Regions from separate parts of the Hahella sp. NS-SX17 genome, predicted to be linked through region 2. Evidence: predicted binding sites of a transcription regulator. Region 2 holds the regulator's gene; each other region holds the start of a gene.

Region 1 (4,562 bases), 2.7 Mb from region 2:
ATGTCTCCTGCTTGGAAAGCAGCTCTTCCTCACGACTAATACGCAGCAATCGGTCACGTGGCTGTATCTCCATGATGACGTAGACATCGCTGGAAATATGCACAGGAGAGACAGTGTAGTCGACGAGAAGACGGCTCCCGGAGGGGAGAAGAAACTCGGCTTCACGCTGTGTATAAGTCTGTCCGGTGCGCAGGCATTCTTCCAGACCCGTCAGGGTGGAGCTGCCTTCTATCAGTAACTCTTTAATAGCGGCCCCATGGGCTCTTTGCTCGCTGGTTTCCAGCAATACTTCGGCGGAAGAGTTGCTAAAAACAATCCGCTGCTGGTGATTCATAACCAGCACAGATGTTGTCAGGTTTTCGAATAAGCGAGTTTGAAAAACGATGGGTAGCATAAGGTTGACCTATTTTTGCATTGAGAATGCAATATCCAAACCAGAACTGCGGTAAAGCGGTGCGAATTACCGGGTTCCCTGCACAGGCGTGGGGCGGGCGGCTCAATTACGAGCTACCTCATTAGAAAGCGCTCCAGAAGCGGGCTTTGGGGCAGTGAAAGTCAGCGACGATATGCATGAAGGTGATGCATCATGCACAAAGTGGATGCGCTACACTTTAATTATGCTCTATTTTGGTGCGCTGTGTTGGCTAGTTTTTAACGCTAGGGCGATGAATGGTGAATTGCACTGGCGCGGCGCTTTGAACAACCCCTGAATTATCAACGACGTCGAGAGAAACTGAATGTGTTCCCCGGTTGACGCCTGTCAACTCCAGGAAATTATCCTTGGTCGTTCCTACAGGGCTACCATCAAGGGAGACGCGAAAGCTGTGATTAGGATACAGAGTGGGGTCTGAGGTGAACAAGACGGTCAGGTCGCCATTGCCTGAGTGAAAAGCGCTGTCGTTGCTGGGAAACGTGATGTTCAGGGTTGCATAATAGTTTGATGGCGCCGACGCCGGCTCTTCACTGCTGGTAGAGGGTAAATTCGTCATTTTGGGCATAGTGATTGTGGCGGTAGGACCTACTTCCACCTTCTCTGCCCCCTCTCTTTCTTGGTCTGAATACTCCACATTGCCCTGTGCGTCCACCCAGCGGTAAATTTCGGCGTAGACTAAGCCCGAGTAAGAAGAAAAAAGCGCAGAAGAAAGAAGAATATAAGCGAACCGAGATTTCATAACTTCAACCCAATTGACCGATTACCTGAACTGTAGCAGAAGCAGGCCCAAAAAAAACCCCGCAGAATGCGGGGTTTGCGAGTCTGTCGTAGTTATTAACATGGCCATGATATTGGGATGTCAATAAAGAGGCGCATGGATGCGCCTGTGCGGCGGTTAGTCGCGGGAGACAGGCAGGTCCTGTCGTTGCAGACAAATAGAAGGAAGCTATTTGTCTGCCTGATTAATAACTACGCAGCGGATTATACAGAGTAGTACATCTCGAATTCGACCGGGTGAGTGGTCATGTCCAGACGTTCTACTTCTTTACGCTTCAACTCAATATAAGCTTCGATCATGTCTTTGGTGAATACGTCGCCTTTGGTCAGGAACTCGAAGTCCTTCTCGGCATAGTCCAGAGCTTGAGACAGAGAGCTACAAACAGTTGGGATGTTCATTGCTTCTTCTTTCGGCAGATCGTACAGGTCCTTATCCATGGCGTCGCCAGGGTGGATCTTGTTCTGGATGCCGTCCAGGCCGGCCATCAACATGGCTGCGAACGCTAAGTAAGGGTTGGCGGATGGGTCAGGGAAGCGAACTTCGATCCGGCGGGCTTTCGGGTTAGTCACGAAAGGAATACGGATGGAAGCGGAACGGTTGCGAGCGGAGTACGCCAGCATAACTGGGGCTTCAAAGCCTGGAACCAGACGTTTGTAAGCGTTGGTGGACGGGTTGGTGAAGGCGTTCAGTACACGAGCGTGCTTGATAATGCCGCCGATATAGTAGAGAGCCGTGTCACTCAGGCCTGCATAGCCGTCGCCAGAGAAAATATTCTTACCGTCTTTAGACAGAGACTGGTGGCAGTGCATGCCGGAGCCGTTATCGCCAACCAGAGGCTTGGGCATAAAGGTTGCGGTTTTGCCGTAAGCATGCGCTACGTTATGAACGCAGTACTTCAGGATTTGCACTTCGTCAGCTTTACGGGTCAGCGTGTTAGCGCCTACGCCGATTTCGCACTGACCGGCGGTGCCTACTTCGTGGTGATGAACTTCGATGGTCAAGCCCATTGACTCCATCGCTGCACACATCGCGCCACGCAAGTCATGCAGAGAGTCTACTGGAGGTACAGGGAAGTAGCCGCCTTTTACGCCAGGACGGTGACCCACGTTATTCTTCTCGAAGTCGTCGCCAGATACCCAGGCGGCTTCTTCAGAGTAGATTTCGTACATGGCTCCGTTGATGTCGGACTTCCATTTTACGCTGTCGAAGATGAAAAACTCAGGCTCTGGTCCGAACAGAACAGTGTCCGCAATGCCCGTGGACTTCAGGTACTCTTCCGCGCGCTGGGCGATAGAGCGTGGGTCGCGGTTGTAACCCTGCATGGTGGTGGGTTCGATGATGTTACAAGTCAGGTTCAGAGTGGTTTCTTCTGTGAACGGATCAATAACTGCAGTTTCATCGTCCGCTAGCAGGATCATGTCTGATTCGTTGATGCCTTTCCAACCAGCGATGGAGGAACCGTCAAACATTTTGCCTTCTTGAAAGAATTCCGGAGAGATTTCGCTAGCAGGGATAGTCACGTGCTGCTCTTTGCCTTTGGTGTCGGTAAAGCGCATGTCAACCCATTTAACTTCGTGCTCTTTAATAAGATTCAGAGTTTTCTCTGACATTCCAGTTACTCCGTAAGATTTTATTTATGTTGAGGTGAAACCGAAACACTGCAGTAGTGTATCCTCGCCACCATGAAACAGACCCGTGGAGGGGAGAGCGTTCCGGGAAGTCTAACGAGCGCAAAAATACTATCACGCCTCGTGGTCAGTTGCTTCTGGTTTTCCTAATTAGCAATTTATTTGCCAAGAGATTTTTGCTGTATAACATTTTGTTTTTTAACGATGTTTTAAAATTGGTGTGAAAAGCTCAACCTGCGCTTCTTACATGTTTGCACAGTATTGGTGCATGAAAATGGGTGTCTGTGCGCTTTTGGGGCGTCGTGCACCATTTTGGTATCAGGCTAAGGATAGATAATTTTTCGAGAGGGTGTATGCAGATGTAGAAAAAGGCTCTGAGGCCAGATGTAACGCCGCGTCTTTAGTCTTAATTCTGTCCTGGGCTGAAAGCGGAGACGCTGAAATAGCTGATTACATTCTTTCCCTCCTTCAATCGCTTCGGTATTAGCATGCCTCAAGAGGATGGCCTACTCGCAGTTACGCCATATATGAGCTACCTCACTTCATTAGGCGACTTGGCAATAGGAGATCTGATTGGCAGTGTCATAATGACGCGATACTGTTTTTCGCCATCTTCCGCTTTTAGCGCGCCGTTATGTGCGATCAGTACTTCTTTTACTATCTCCAGGCCGAAGCCCACAGATTTGTAAATTGAGCTTTCATTTATCTTTTTAAGCCGTGATGCCGCTACTTTAAGGTTGCATATTGTAATGACGCAGTCGCCTTTTATTTTTTCTGCCTCGACAAGGATTTTTCCATTGCTAGGTGAGTATTTGATGGCGTTGATTAATAAGTTGTTCAGACTCTGAATAAGGCGGTTTTGATCACACTCAAGGCGTATGCCTGGATGCGCTTTGACTTCTATGCTTATCTGCGAATCTTCTGCAAAATCGATAACGGACTCCAAAGACATGTCCAGGATCTCTTTGAAGCCATGCTCACTGATGTTAAGTGTGATCTTGCCAGTACTCAATGCGGCGCTCTCAAGGATAGTTGAGACAAGTTCCAGGGCGCGTTCGGTAGGAGCTATAATCCTGCTGGTCAAACTTCTTATTTGCTCTTTCTCAAGGCCCTCTCGAATGGCAAGCTTTGCGAATCCAAGGATGGCTCCGAGGGGGTTCCGTAGGTCGTGAGCGACATACCCCACGAATCGCTTCATTTTGTCGTTGAGCGCTATCAGGCGATCCTCCTTGTTGCGCAGCTGAATATAAGCTCCGATTGAATTGGCGAGTATCAGAATCAGGTTGTGCTCATGCTGAGAAAAGCCGCGAGCGCGAGGAGTTGTCGATGTGAAATTAAAGGTCCCGAAAAGCTTGTCGCCAACATAGATGGGGGCGGACAGGTAAGCCTCTAACTTGAGGTTTTTGTAAACCGGGTGACAGTTCATATAGTTGAGAATGCCGACTTCAGGAAAGCCAATCACTCTCTCGCTCTTATAAACTTCACGACAATAGGTGTCTTCAAGAGGGAATTCCTGTCCCTTTTCGAGTACCTCAAGCGGGCTGACGACATCGCAAACTTTATAGACTCCCTCTGCTGTAATTTCACTTACGATGCCCGTCTCAAGATTAAAAACTTCAATGCCTGCGTTAATGTATTCGCGTATTAGCTCGTCAAAGCTCTCATACTTATTGGCGCAGAGAAGGTGGACTCGTGTCAGGTTGCTGACCATCGCCCGCAGCTG
Region 2 (4,562 bases):
AGCATAAAAGATTGAAGTTTCCTGAATGTTGGATTCAGGCCGGTTTAATTGTTAAGCGACTGTGGCTTCTTATTGTTAAAACCTTATTGCGCCAGCTCTTTGTGGCGCACTTGGACATTATCATATTTTTTCTTGAAATGCTCTCCCAGGCACTCGCAGATATAGACCGAGCGATGCTGCCCGCCAGTGCAGCCAATGCTGATGGTCATGTAGGTGCGGTTACTGTTCTGGAAGTGTGGAATCCAGGTCTCAAGAAAACTGATGATGTGTTGCAGCATCTGTTCCGGTTCCGGATGCTGTTTTAGGAACTCAATGATTTCCTGGTCGGTGCCTTTGTAGCCGCGCAGCGCTGTATCCCAGTAGGGGTTGGGGAGACAACGAACGTCGAACACCATATCTGAGTCTGAGGGCACGCCGTGTTTGAAGCCGAACGATTGGAAGAGTAGGGCGAGTTCCTGGGTCTTGTGCCCGATAACTCTGATTTTGACCTGATCCCGTAGTTGGTAAATCGAGAGATCGCTGGTGTCTATATAGAGATTCGCCAGTGTGGCGATTGGCTCCAGCAACTGCTTCTCTTTGGCGATGGCTTCCTTCAGGGACGTGCTTTTGCTGCTAAGCGGATGCTTGCGGCGCGTCGCATGAAAGCGTTTGATCAAGGTGGCGTCATTAGCGTCAAGATAGATGATTTCCACATCGATATTGTGCGCTTGCAGGGTGGCGTAAATGGACGGAAAATCTGATAAATCCCTATAAAGATTTCGTGCGTCTATGCTGACGGCGAGTTGCTGATTTTGGGTTTTTCCCTGGTCCAGCACCTCTTGGGTGAGAGGCGAGAGGAGACCGATAGGCAGGTTATCAATGCAGTAATAGCCCATATCCTCCAGGACATGGAGCGCCGTACTTTTTCCGGAGCCTGAACGACCGCTTACGATAATCAGCTTCATGTCTTCCTCTTTCCATCGAAGCTGGATTATTTTTCCAGCACCCTCCTGAACAGGGTTTCGTCGTTGTCGCAGTCGCGCAAATGTTCGCAGAAGCGACGATCATTGAATTTCTGGGCCAGCTGGCTCAGCAGGTCAAGGTGTTCGCTGGTGGCTTCCTGCGGAACGATCAGAACGAACAGCAGATCCACGGGTTCATTGTCGATCGCGTCAAAAGGAATTTTATCCTTCAGTGTAATCAGGGCTCCTATGATGCGATCACAATTTTCCAGGCGACAATGGGGTATCGCTATACCTTGGCCGATACCGGTGCTGCCGAGTCTTTCACGGCATATCAGGTTGGTAAAAATGGCGTTCTCGTCCAAAAATGGAAAATGCTGCGCAATCAGATTGGCGATATATTCAAGAACGCGCTTCTTACTCGAGCCCGACACCCCACAGCGTGTGAGGGCGGGCGAGATAATGGACTCAATAGTTAGTGTGGTTTGGGCCATGTTCTGTTATCTGGCGGATGCGCCATGCATCCGATCAACGTGCTTCTCTTTATGTTTGAGGATCTGGCGATCTAGTTTGTCCACCAGTGCGTCGATTGACGCGTACATATCTTCGTGTTCAGCATTGGCATGCAGGTCAGCGCCGCTAATGTGCATGGTTGCTTCCGCAATCTGGCGCTGTTTTTGAATGGAGAGCGTTACTTGGACATTACTGATGCTGTCGAAGTGTCGTTCGAGCTTGTCGAACTTGTTGTTAACGTAGTCCTTCAGTGCTTCAGTTAACTCGACTTGATGTCCGGTGATGTTCATTTGCATACTTTGCTCCTAATGCCAATATACGGTGCATTATGAATTTTGCACTTCCATGAAAAATACTAGCACATCCATTTTGTGACTATTTGATTTAAGTCTTATGCCTGTATTCCTCCTTTTAAATTAGACGCTTACGTTCGTTTGAAGGCGGAATGGAAAGCGCCTCCCGGTATTTTGCGATCGTACGTCGGGCGACATTGATGCCCTGGTCGCCAAGCAGCGCAGCAATCTTGCTGTCGCTCAATGGTTTTTTTGGTGACTCTGCTGCGACTAACTTCTTGATAATAGCTCTAATGGCGGTGGAAGAACACTCGCCGCCGGTGTCTGTGCTGACATGGCTGGAGAAAAAGTACTTCAACTCAAATACGCCGCGGGGAGTGTGCATGTATTTTTGCGTGGTCACCCGTGAAATTGTTGACTCATGCATCTCCACAGCCTCGGCTATATCGTGCAGCACCAGCGGCTTCATCGCTTCCTCGCCATACTCAAGAAACCCTTGTTGATGTTCGACTATTTGTGAGGCGACTTTCAATAGGGTTTCATTACGGCTTTGCAAGCTTTTGATAAACCAGCGCGCTTCCTGTAACTGATCGCGTAAATAAGTGTTATCGGAGCTGTTGTCCGCGCGTCTTACCAAGCCGGCATAGCCAGGGTTAATGCGGATTTTGGGGGCGATTTCCGGGTTGAGCTCCACCAGCCAGCGACCGTTGGCCTTCTTGACGATTACGTCAGGAACGACATATTCGGTATTGCTTTCCTGAATGCCTTCGCCTGGCCTTGGGTTCAGGCTCTGGATCAGTTTGAGAACCTCCCGCAGGTCGTCCTCCTTCAGGCGACTGCGGCGCATCAACTGTGCGTAGTCGCGATTGCCAAGCAAGTTGATGTAGTGGCTGACCACCAGTTTGGCCTGCCCCAGCCAGGGGGTGTCTTTGGGCAACTGATTCAGCTGGCTCAGCAGGCAGTCCTGCAGATTGCAGGTTGCGACGCCTGGCGGGTCGAATTGCTGAATGCGTTTTAGCACCGCACGCACTTCGTCCAGTTCTATCTCTTCTTCGCCTTCTGTCTGCAGGCCGCTGTGAATTTCGTCAGGCGTAAGGGAGAGATAACCGTCGGAGCTGACCGCATCAATGATCGCAACGGCGATCATACGGTCGATATCGGACATGGGGGTGAGATTCAGTTGCCAGAGAAGGTGGTCTTGCAGGGTCTCGCCCTTGCTGTTGCGGGACTCGAAGTCGTATTCGTCATCCTCGCCTCCGCTGTAGCTGCCTGAGCTGCTCTGAAACACGTCATCCCAGGCGGTGTCTACGGGCAGGTCGTTGGGGATTGAATCGGACCAGTTGTCCTCCTCGGCGAACCCTCCCTCTTCCATGCCCGACTCTTGCGTCCTCTCCTTGCTGGAGTTGTTGGCGAGCATGTCGCTGATCGTATCATTCTGAACGTGATTGGGAGACTCGTCCTCTTCTGACACTTCCAGCATAGGGTTGGACTCAAGCGCTTGTTGAATCTCCTGCTGCAAATCCAGTGTTGAAAGCTGCAAAAGTTTTATTGCTTGTTGCAGTTGCGGGGTCATGGTCAGTTGTTGACCCAGCTTTAACTGCAATGAAGTTTTCATAACCATCTGATGCTTACCACCGATTCAGGCACAGATCTTGTGAGTTTTTCATAATTATTAAGTGCTTTTATCCTAAGCTCTTGAGCCTTGAGGTCCATCCGGGATGGAGGCCGCCGGTTAAACTAAAGTTTGAACTGGTCACCCAGATAGACCTCCCTAACCTTTGGGTTGGCAAGAATATCACCTGGCGTGCCGCTTGCGATAATAAATCCTTCACTGACAATATAGGCGCGTTCACAAATATCCAAGGTCTCGCGCACATTATGGTCGGTAATTAAAACGCCGATGCCGCGTTTCTTAAGGTGCTCGATTATCTGCTTGATATCGTTGACGGAAATAGGGTCTACCCCGGCGAAAGGCTCATCCAGCAAGACAAACTTTGGTTCAGTGGCCAGTGCGCGGGCGATCTCGACGCGTCGGCGTTCGCCCCCGGACAGGCTCATGCCAAGGCTCTTGCGGATGTGGGTAATGTGAAACTCCTGCAACAGCTCTTCCATCTTTTGCTTGCGCTCCTTGCGGCTCAGATCGGCTCTGGTCTCAAGGATAGCGTATATGTTGTCTTCCACTGACAGCTTTCTGAAAACTGAGGCTTCCTGCGGCAGGTAGCCTATGCCCTTGCGCGCTCTGCCGTGCATGGGTAAAGCGGTGATCTCCGCGTCGTCAATGTATACGCCGCCTTTGTCGCTGGGGATCAATCCCACCACCATGTAGAAGCAGGTGGTCTTACCTGCGCCGTTAGGCCCGAGAAGTCCGACAATCTCGCCGCTGCGGATTTCGACGGACACGTCTTTTACTACTGACCGTTTCTTGTAGGCCTTGGCCAGATTTTTGGCGGTGAGGGTGCTCATTGTTTATTAGATTTGGGCGGATGGTAGATGATTTCAACCTGTTCGGCCTGATTGCCTGAGGTTGCTCCCTTCGCTGTCACCAGGCGTTTGTCAGTGAAATAGATGATTTCTTCTCCTTCCACGGAACTGTTGTCCTGCAGAATCCGCGCATGGTTGCGCATGATGACTTTACTCTGGCTGCGATCATAATCCATGCTTTCTGCGTAAGCGTGAGTTTCAGTTTGTTTTTCTGCGTCAAACTGCACAAGGTGGGCGGGCTTGCCGGTTGCTTGAAAACGACTGATGCCTTGATCGTCAGTGTAAAGGACGACTTTATCCGCTTCGATACTGGATTTGCCCTGAGTGATGACGA
Region 3 (4,562 bases), 3.2 Mb from region 2:
TAAATTACTAAGTATTACTCTTTTACTATCATTGGAAATCGGGTTTCCCTGAGAATTCCATGTTGCTACTTTCACTCAAGACTCCTAATAATCTACTTTAAACTGATGTAGCTTTTGCCTTTCACCCGTGACCACCACTGCCAGGCTCCACCTTCCCGCTCAATATTCATTCAATAAGACTAAAAATTAGCCCCAAAATGAAAGCGCTTTCATTTCAGATAAAAAAACGCCAGAAGGAAGCATCAACAGTAGGACACTAGCTTTAGATACCAGGCCGCCACAAAATTTGCAGGCGGAGTATACACAACACAGAAAAACAATTCCCTTTAATAACAAAACATTACAGCTCCCTTCCCAAAATATCTCACAAGTAGCTAATCCATCCTTCAACCAGTACAGGCTTTTAGGCTCACAGCTCTAGCCAGCTCTTTATCTCACTTAACTTTCGACTTCCCCCACAGTGTTCGATGCCTGGAAATAATCGCCTCAATCCTACCTTCCTGCGCGAGTTGCTTTAAACCTCGATTGAAGTCCTGAGAGACTTTCAAGAAATTCTTCGCCTTCCTGGAGAACATCAGGTATTGATTCTCCACCTTGACCGGAGGGTCGAGCCAAATGAACTTGTGGGCGAAGTCGGGAAATTCCGTGTTGATAATATACTGCCCCATAAACTTATCGATCAGAACAAGGTCAATCCAGCCGCGGGATAGACTGAGTATGTTTTGGCGGTCTTCCGTGACTTCGATGGTGTCCAGTCTGGCCTGCTCAAATTCAGGGGGATTCACATAGCCGCGCACCACGCCGATTTTATATGGCTGCAAATCATTCAGTGCGGCATAGGAAATACGACGCTCCTTCAAAGCATAAAACCCGAGTTCATTAGCTGGTAGCGGGTCCGAAAACTCGAACCACTGCTCCCGGCTCTTTCGGTACCAACCAGTGTAAACCCCATCATAATCGCCAGCCTGAGCCATGCCATAGGCCCTTTTCCAGGGTAAAAACTTTACCTCCACTTCATACCCGACCCGCTGAAAGGCGGTGAAGATGATCTCAGAGATAAACCCCTTGCTCTCTAACTGCTCACCGTAATAAGGAGGGTACTCGGTTGCGGCCAGTATCACCTGGCGCTCCGCGGCCTCTACCTTCTGTTGCAGGAGGCAAAGCGCGACAAGCAATAACAAGAGCTCCAGGAGCAGTCTATCGCCTCCATCTTCCTTAGAGCCGCACTTCAAGCAATGGTCTCGTGAGTATGAGAGGGTTTTGAAGTTTTGCATTATTGTTCACTTGCCGGAGGGAGCATACTTAAGTGCGTATTCGCTTGTGGCTACCACCACCAAATATAGCATCGGTGACAATTTTCCGTGCGCCAAAGGAAAAAAGAGGAACAGGACAATCCTCGTTGGTCATAGGAGGAGACTCAACTCCGCCCACCAAACCCAACACTTTGTAAGTTCTGCAAGCTTAATTGCCAAGATTACCAGACAAAGGGCGAAACTGCGCAAAATTCAGCCATATTGCACACAAAAAGCGCTAAATTCGATGAAAATAACTTGGCACGCTTCTAGCTATCTCTTAAGTGACAACGAGGCATAGAGTCCTCTTACCTGGATTCTGAAAGAGAACCGGGACTTTAAAAGATAGAAAAGGAGATCGTTATGAAAACGCCAAAAACTTTTATTAAGAAGCCTGCTTACACTGCGCTGATCGCTGCAACTCTGGCTGGAGCCATGACTATCGCTCCCGCTTACGCTGCTGGCGATAAAGTTAAGAAGGAAGAGACGGTTGGTCAGAAAGCAGAAGAGATGACTCAGGACGCGAAGAAATACTTCAAAGACGGTTGGACTGAAGGAAAAATTGAGACTGCCATTTTGTTCAACGAGAACCTGAGCGCTTTCGAGATCGACGCCGCCGTCAATGGCTCCAACGCCACTCTGACAGGTACGGTAAGCTCAGAGGTCGAGAAAGAGCTGGCTGAGCAGATTGCACTGAGCGTGGAAGGCGTCAAAGACGTAGATAACCAGTTGAAGGTTGCCTCCACTCCCGCCAAAAAGGAAAACGCCGACAACGAAAGCTTCAGAAGCTCAGTGGCTGACGCCACTATTACCGCTAAGGTAAAAATGAAGCTGTTGGCTAATGAGTCAGTTGCGGGATTGGATATTGACGTGGATACGGAAGGCCGCGTGGTAACGTTGAATGGCGCAGTGGAGTCAGAAGCGGAGAAAGATCTTGCTGAGAAACTCGCGAGTAACGTAGACGATGTGGACTCTGTTAAAAACAAGTTGATGGTCAACTAGTCGACAGCGCCCCATGCGCAGATGCATCAACAGGGCCCGAAGCCTCAAGGCTTCGGGCCATTTCCCGCTGCAAAACCGGAAGTCAGCAGCTCATTTCAGAACCGCTCAGCAGACTACGTCTCTGATAGCCCGGATTACCACCGGACCATTGCCCCCCGCACATCCACATGAATAAAAGGGCCACGGAAACTATTGGCGGAATAGACGCCCAGCCCGCCAATATAAGATTTGTATTCGGGCGACTCAGCAAACTGCTCAATCAACTGAGCCAGATACTCTGCATCATGTTTGTCGATCTTGCCGTCTTTGTTCAGATCGTCCATTTTGCCGTCCTTAGGGTCTTCATCGATAAAGACATCCGCCGCGCCTCCCCATTGGTGACGACTATAGGTAGCGTTGCGAATCGAGGCATTATAAAAAGGCGTACGAAAGCCGCTCATGATAACGAAAGATGAAACCGGCAAACCCGCCATATTCACTTGCTCTGTCAAATATTCCAACTTGAGCAACAGCTTTTCCCTGAGCACGACAAACTTGGGGAATTCCGAAGGCTGCCGACACAAAAACTGCTCCAACCGATAATGGGGAGACAGCTCTATATCCAACATGTCCTTGGTCACCTCAAGATATCCTGCAGGCGGCAGGTAAATCGCCTGGTTGAGGTACGTTTCGCTGGGATAATGACCTATCTGAAAGCCATTCAGCATTCCTTCATCGACCTGACTCGCCGGAACCAGTACAAACAGGTTCAGCGTCATTTCCGCCCCCGTGACAGGCCTGCGGATGGTCAGGCGCGTCAAGCCGGGCTGGGCTGGCGCACTCAAACGATAGCGGTGCCCCTTCTCCTTGACGATATTCTCCTGACCACTTATTTCTATCTGTTCGTTTTCCAGCAGATTAACTGAAAACGCGAATTCTTCCGAAGCCTGCAGAAATGCGGACATGACTCGATAGTCACTGTTTTCACCTTTAAAACTGATACTGAAGTCGACTTTACCGGGTTCAAATCCAAAAGCACGGGTCATCAGCAAACAGAGCGCGACGACCGTCAGTGCTCTAACCATGTATTATCCTCCGGCGTCAGCGTTTTTCCTTCAAACGCCATCTGTAGTCGGGCGTCTCTTCCGTATATGTCATTACGGAATTGCGCCACGCCGGATTCATCCATCCAGGCGGTCCAGTATTGCAAATGCACTGGGACCGGCTTGGGTAGTCGCAGTGTTGTCGGCTCTCCCGACTTGAGTATTTTATCCAGCTCGATGCCCGTTTTTCTCTTACTGCCGATCAACGCTGCGGCCAATTCCAGAGGGCGCTCAAGGCGTATGCAGCCAGAGCTGAAAGCGCGCTGGGATTTGTAAAACAGGCTTCTGCTCGGCGTATCGTGCAGATATACATTAAACTCATTTGGAAACATAAACTTAATACGTCCTAACGCATTCATAGGCCCAGCCGCTTGCTGTAAGCGATAGGGAAACTTTCCATCTTTGACTTCTTCCCAATTAATGGTTTCCGGGTCCAGAGCCGTCTCTTCACGACCCCAGCCCTTATAAATTCTAAAGCCCATTTTGCTGATAAATTCCGGATCGTCTCTAAAACGCTCCAGCATATCCTCTTCAGCAATCTGGGTTGGGACTTCCCATTGCGGGTTCACCACCAGATAAGTCATCAGACTGCTGAACGCTGGAGTGCGCCGATAGGGTTTGCCCACCACCACGCGCATGCTGAGCTCTGAGCGGCCATGATCTATCAAATCCAGACGATAGTCGGCGATATTCACCAGCACGTATCGCTCCCCCAGGTTGGTGGGCGTCCAGCGACGACGCTCCAGATTACTACGAACCTGCTCAATACGCTCAGAAATCGGCGTATTCAGCATCGCCAGGGTCTCTTTCCCTACGACAGCATCCGTTTTTAACCCATGACGGGCCTGGAAAAACCGAACGGCTTTCGCCAGCTCTTCGTCATACAAGGTCTCATCATCGCCGGCGGACGTATCAATGACCGGCCGTTCCATGTCGCCGCTGGCGATCAGTCGACGACGTAGTTCAATCACGCGGGCATCTGACTTTCCAGGCCTCAAGGCAGAGCCGTGGGAAATCATTGGCCACCCGCCTTGCGCTTCCGTTTCTCGCAAATCAATCAGCAGCTTTGACAGCCCGTTATACACCTCTGGCGTGGGCACCATAGCGCTCATGTCTTCCATCAGACGACCTTCGGCAAGCGCTTGATACAGCCGAGGAGCCAACTCGCCGGGGGAACGTTCATCAC

What was found. Region 2 encodes sigma-54, which starts transcription at its own class of promoters, with help from an activator protein. Its sites were predicted from a motif close to TGGCACNNNNNTTGCTNT; they were not measured.
Region 1: the regulator sigma-54 is predicted to act here: its motif matches at 2,990-3,007, upstream of glnA (glutamate--ammonia ligase).
Region 3: the regulator sigma-54 is predicted to act here: its motif matches at 1,552-1,569, upstream of AC2IBB_RS12695 (BON domain-containing protein).

The regions. Positions count from the first base shown of each region.
Region 1 is NZ_CM170632.1:1,354,111-1,358,672, forward strand. Features, by position in the region: gene glnL (nitrogen regulation protein NR(II)) at 1-394, opposite strand, end outside; gene AC2IBB_RS06105 (DUF4124 domain-containing protein) at 645-1,172, opposite strand; gene glnA (glutamate--ammonia ligase) at 1,415-2,821, opposite strand; gene AC2IBB_RS06115 (GAF domain-containing sensor histidine kinase) at 3,372-4,562, opposite strand, start outside.
Region 2 is NZ_CM170632.1:5,999,659-6,004,220, reverse strand. Features, by position in the region: gene rapZ (RNase adapter RapZ) at 84-944, opposite strand; gene ptsN (PTS IIA-like nitrogen regulatory protein PtsN) at 971-1,435, opposite strand; gene hpf (ribosome hibernation-promoting factor, HPF/YfiA family) at 1,442-1,750, opposite strand; gene AC2IBB_RS26775 (RNA polymerase factor sigma-54) at 1,866-3,362, opposite strand; gene lptB (LPS export ABC transporter ATP-binding protein) at 3,485-4,210, opposite strand; gene lptA (lipopolysaccharide transport periplasmic protein LptA) at 4,207-4,562, opposite strand, start outside.
Region 3 is NZ_CM170632.1:2,793,178-2,797,739, reverse strand. Features, by position in the region: gene AC2IBB_RS12705 (endonuclease/exonuclease/phosphatase family protein) at 1-75, opposite strand, end outside; gene AC2IBB_RS12700 (substrate-binding periplasmic protein) at 435-1,274, opposite strand; gene AC2IBB_RS12695 (BON domain-containing protein) at 1,656-2,294, shown strand; gene AC2IBB_RS12690 (hypothetical protein) at 2,429-3,358, opposite strand; gene AC2IBB_RS12685 (L,D-transpeptidase family protein) at 3,343-4,562, opposite strand, start outside.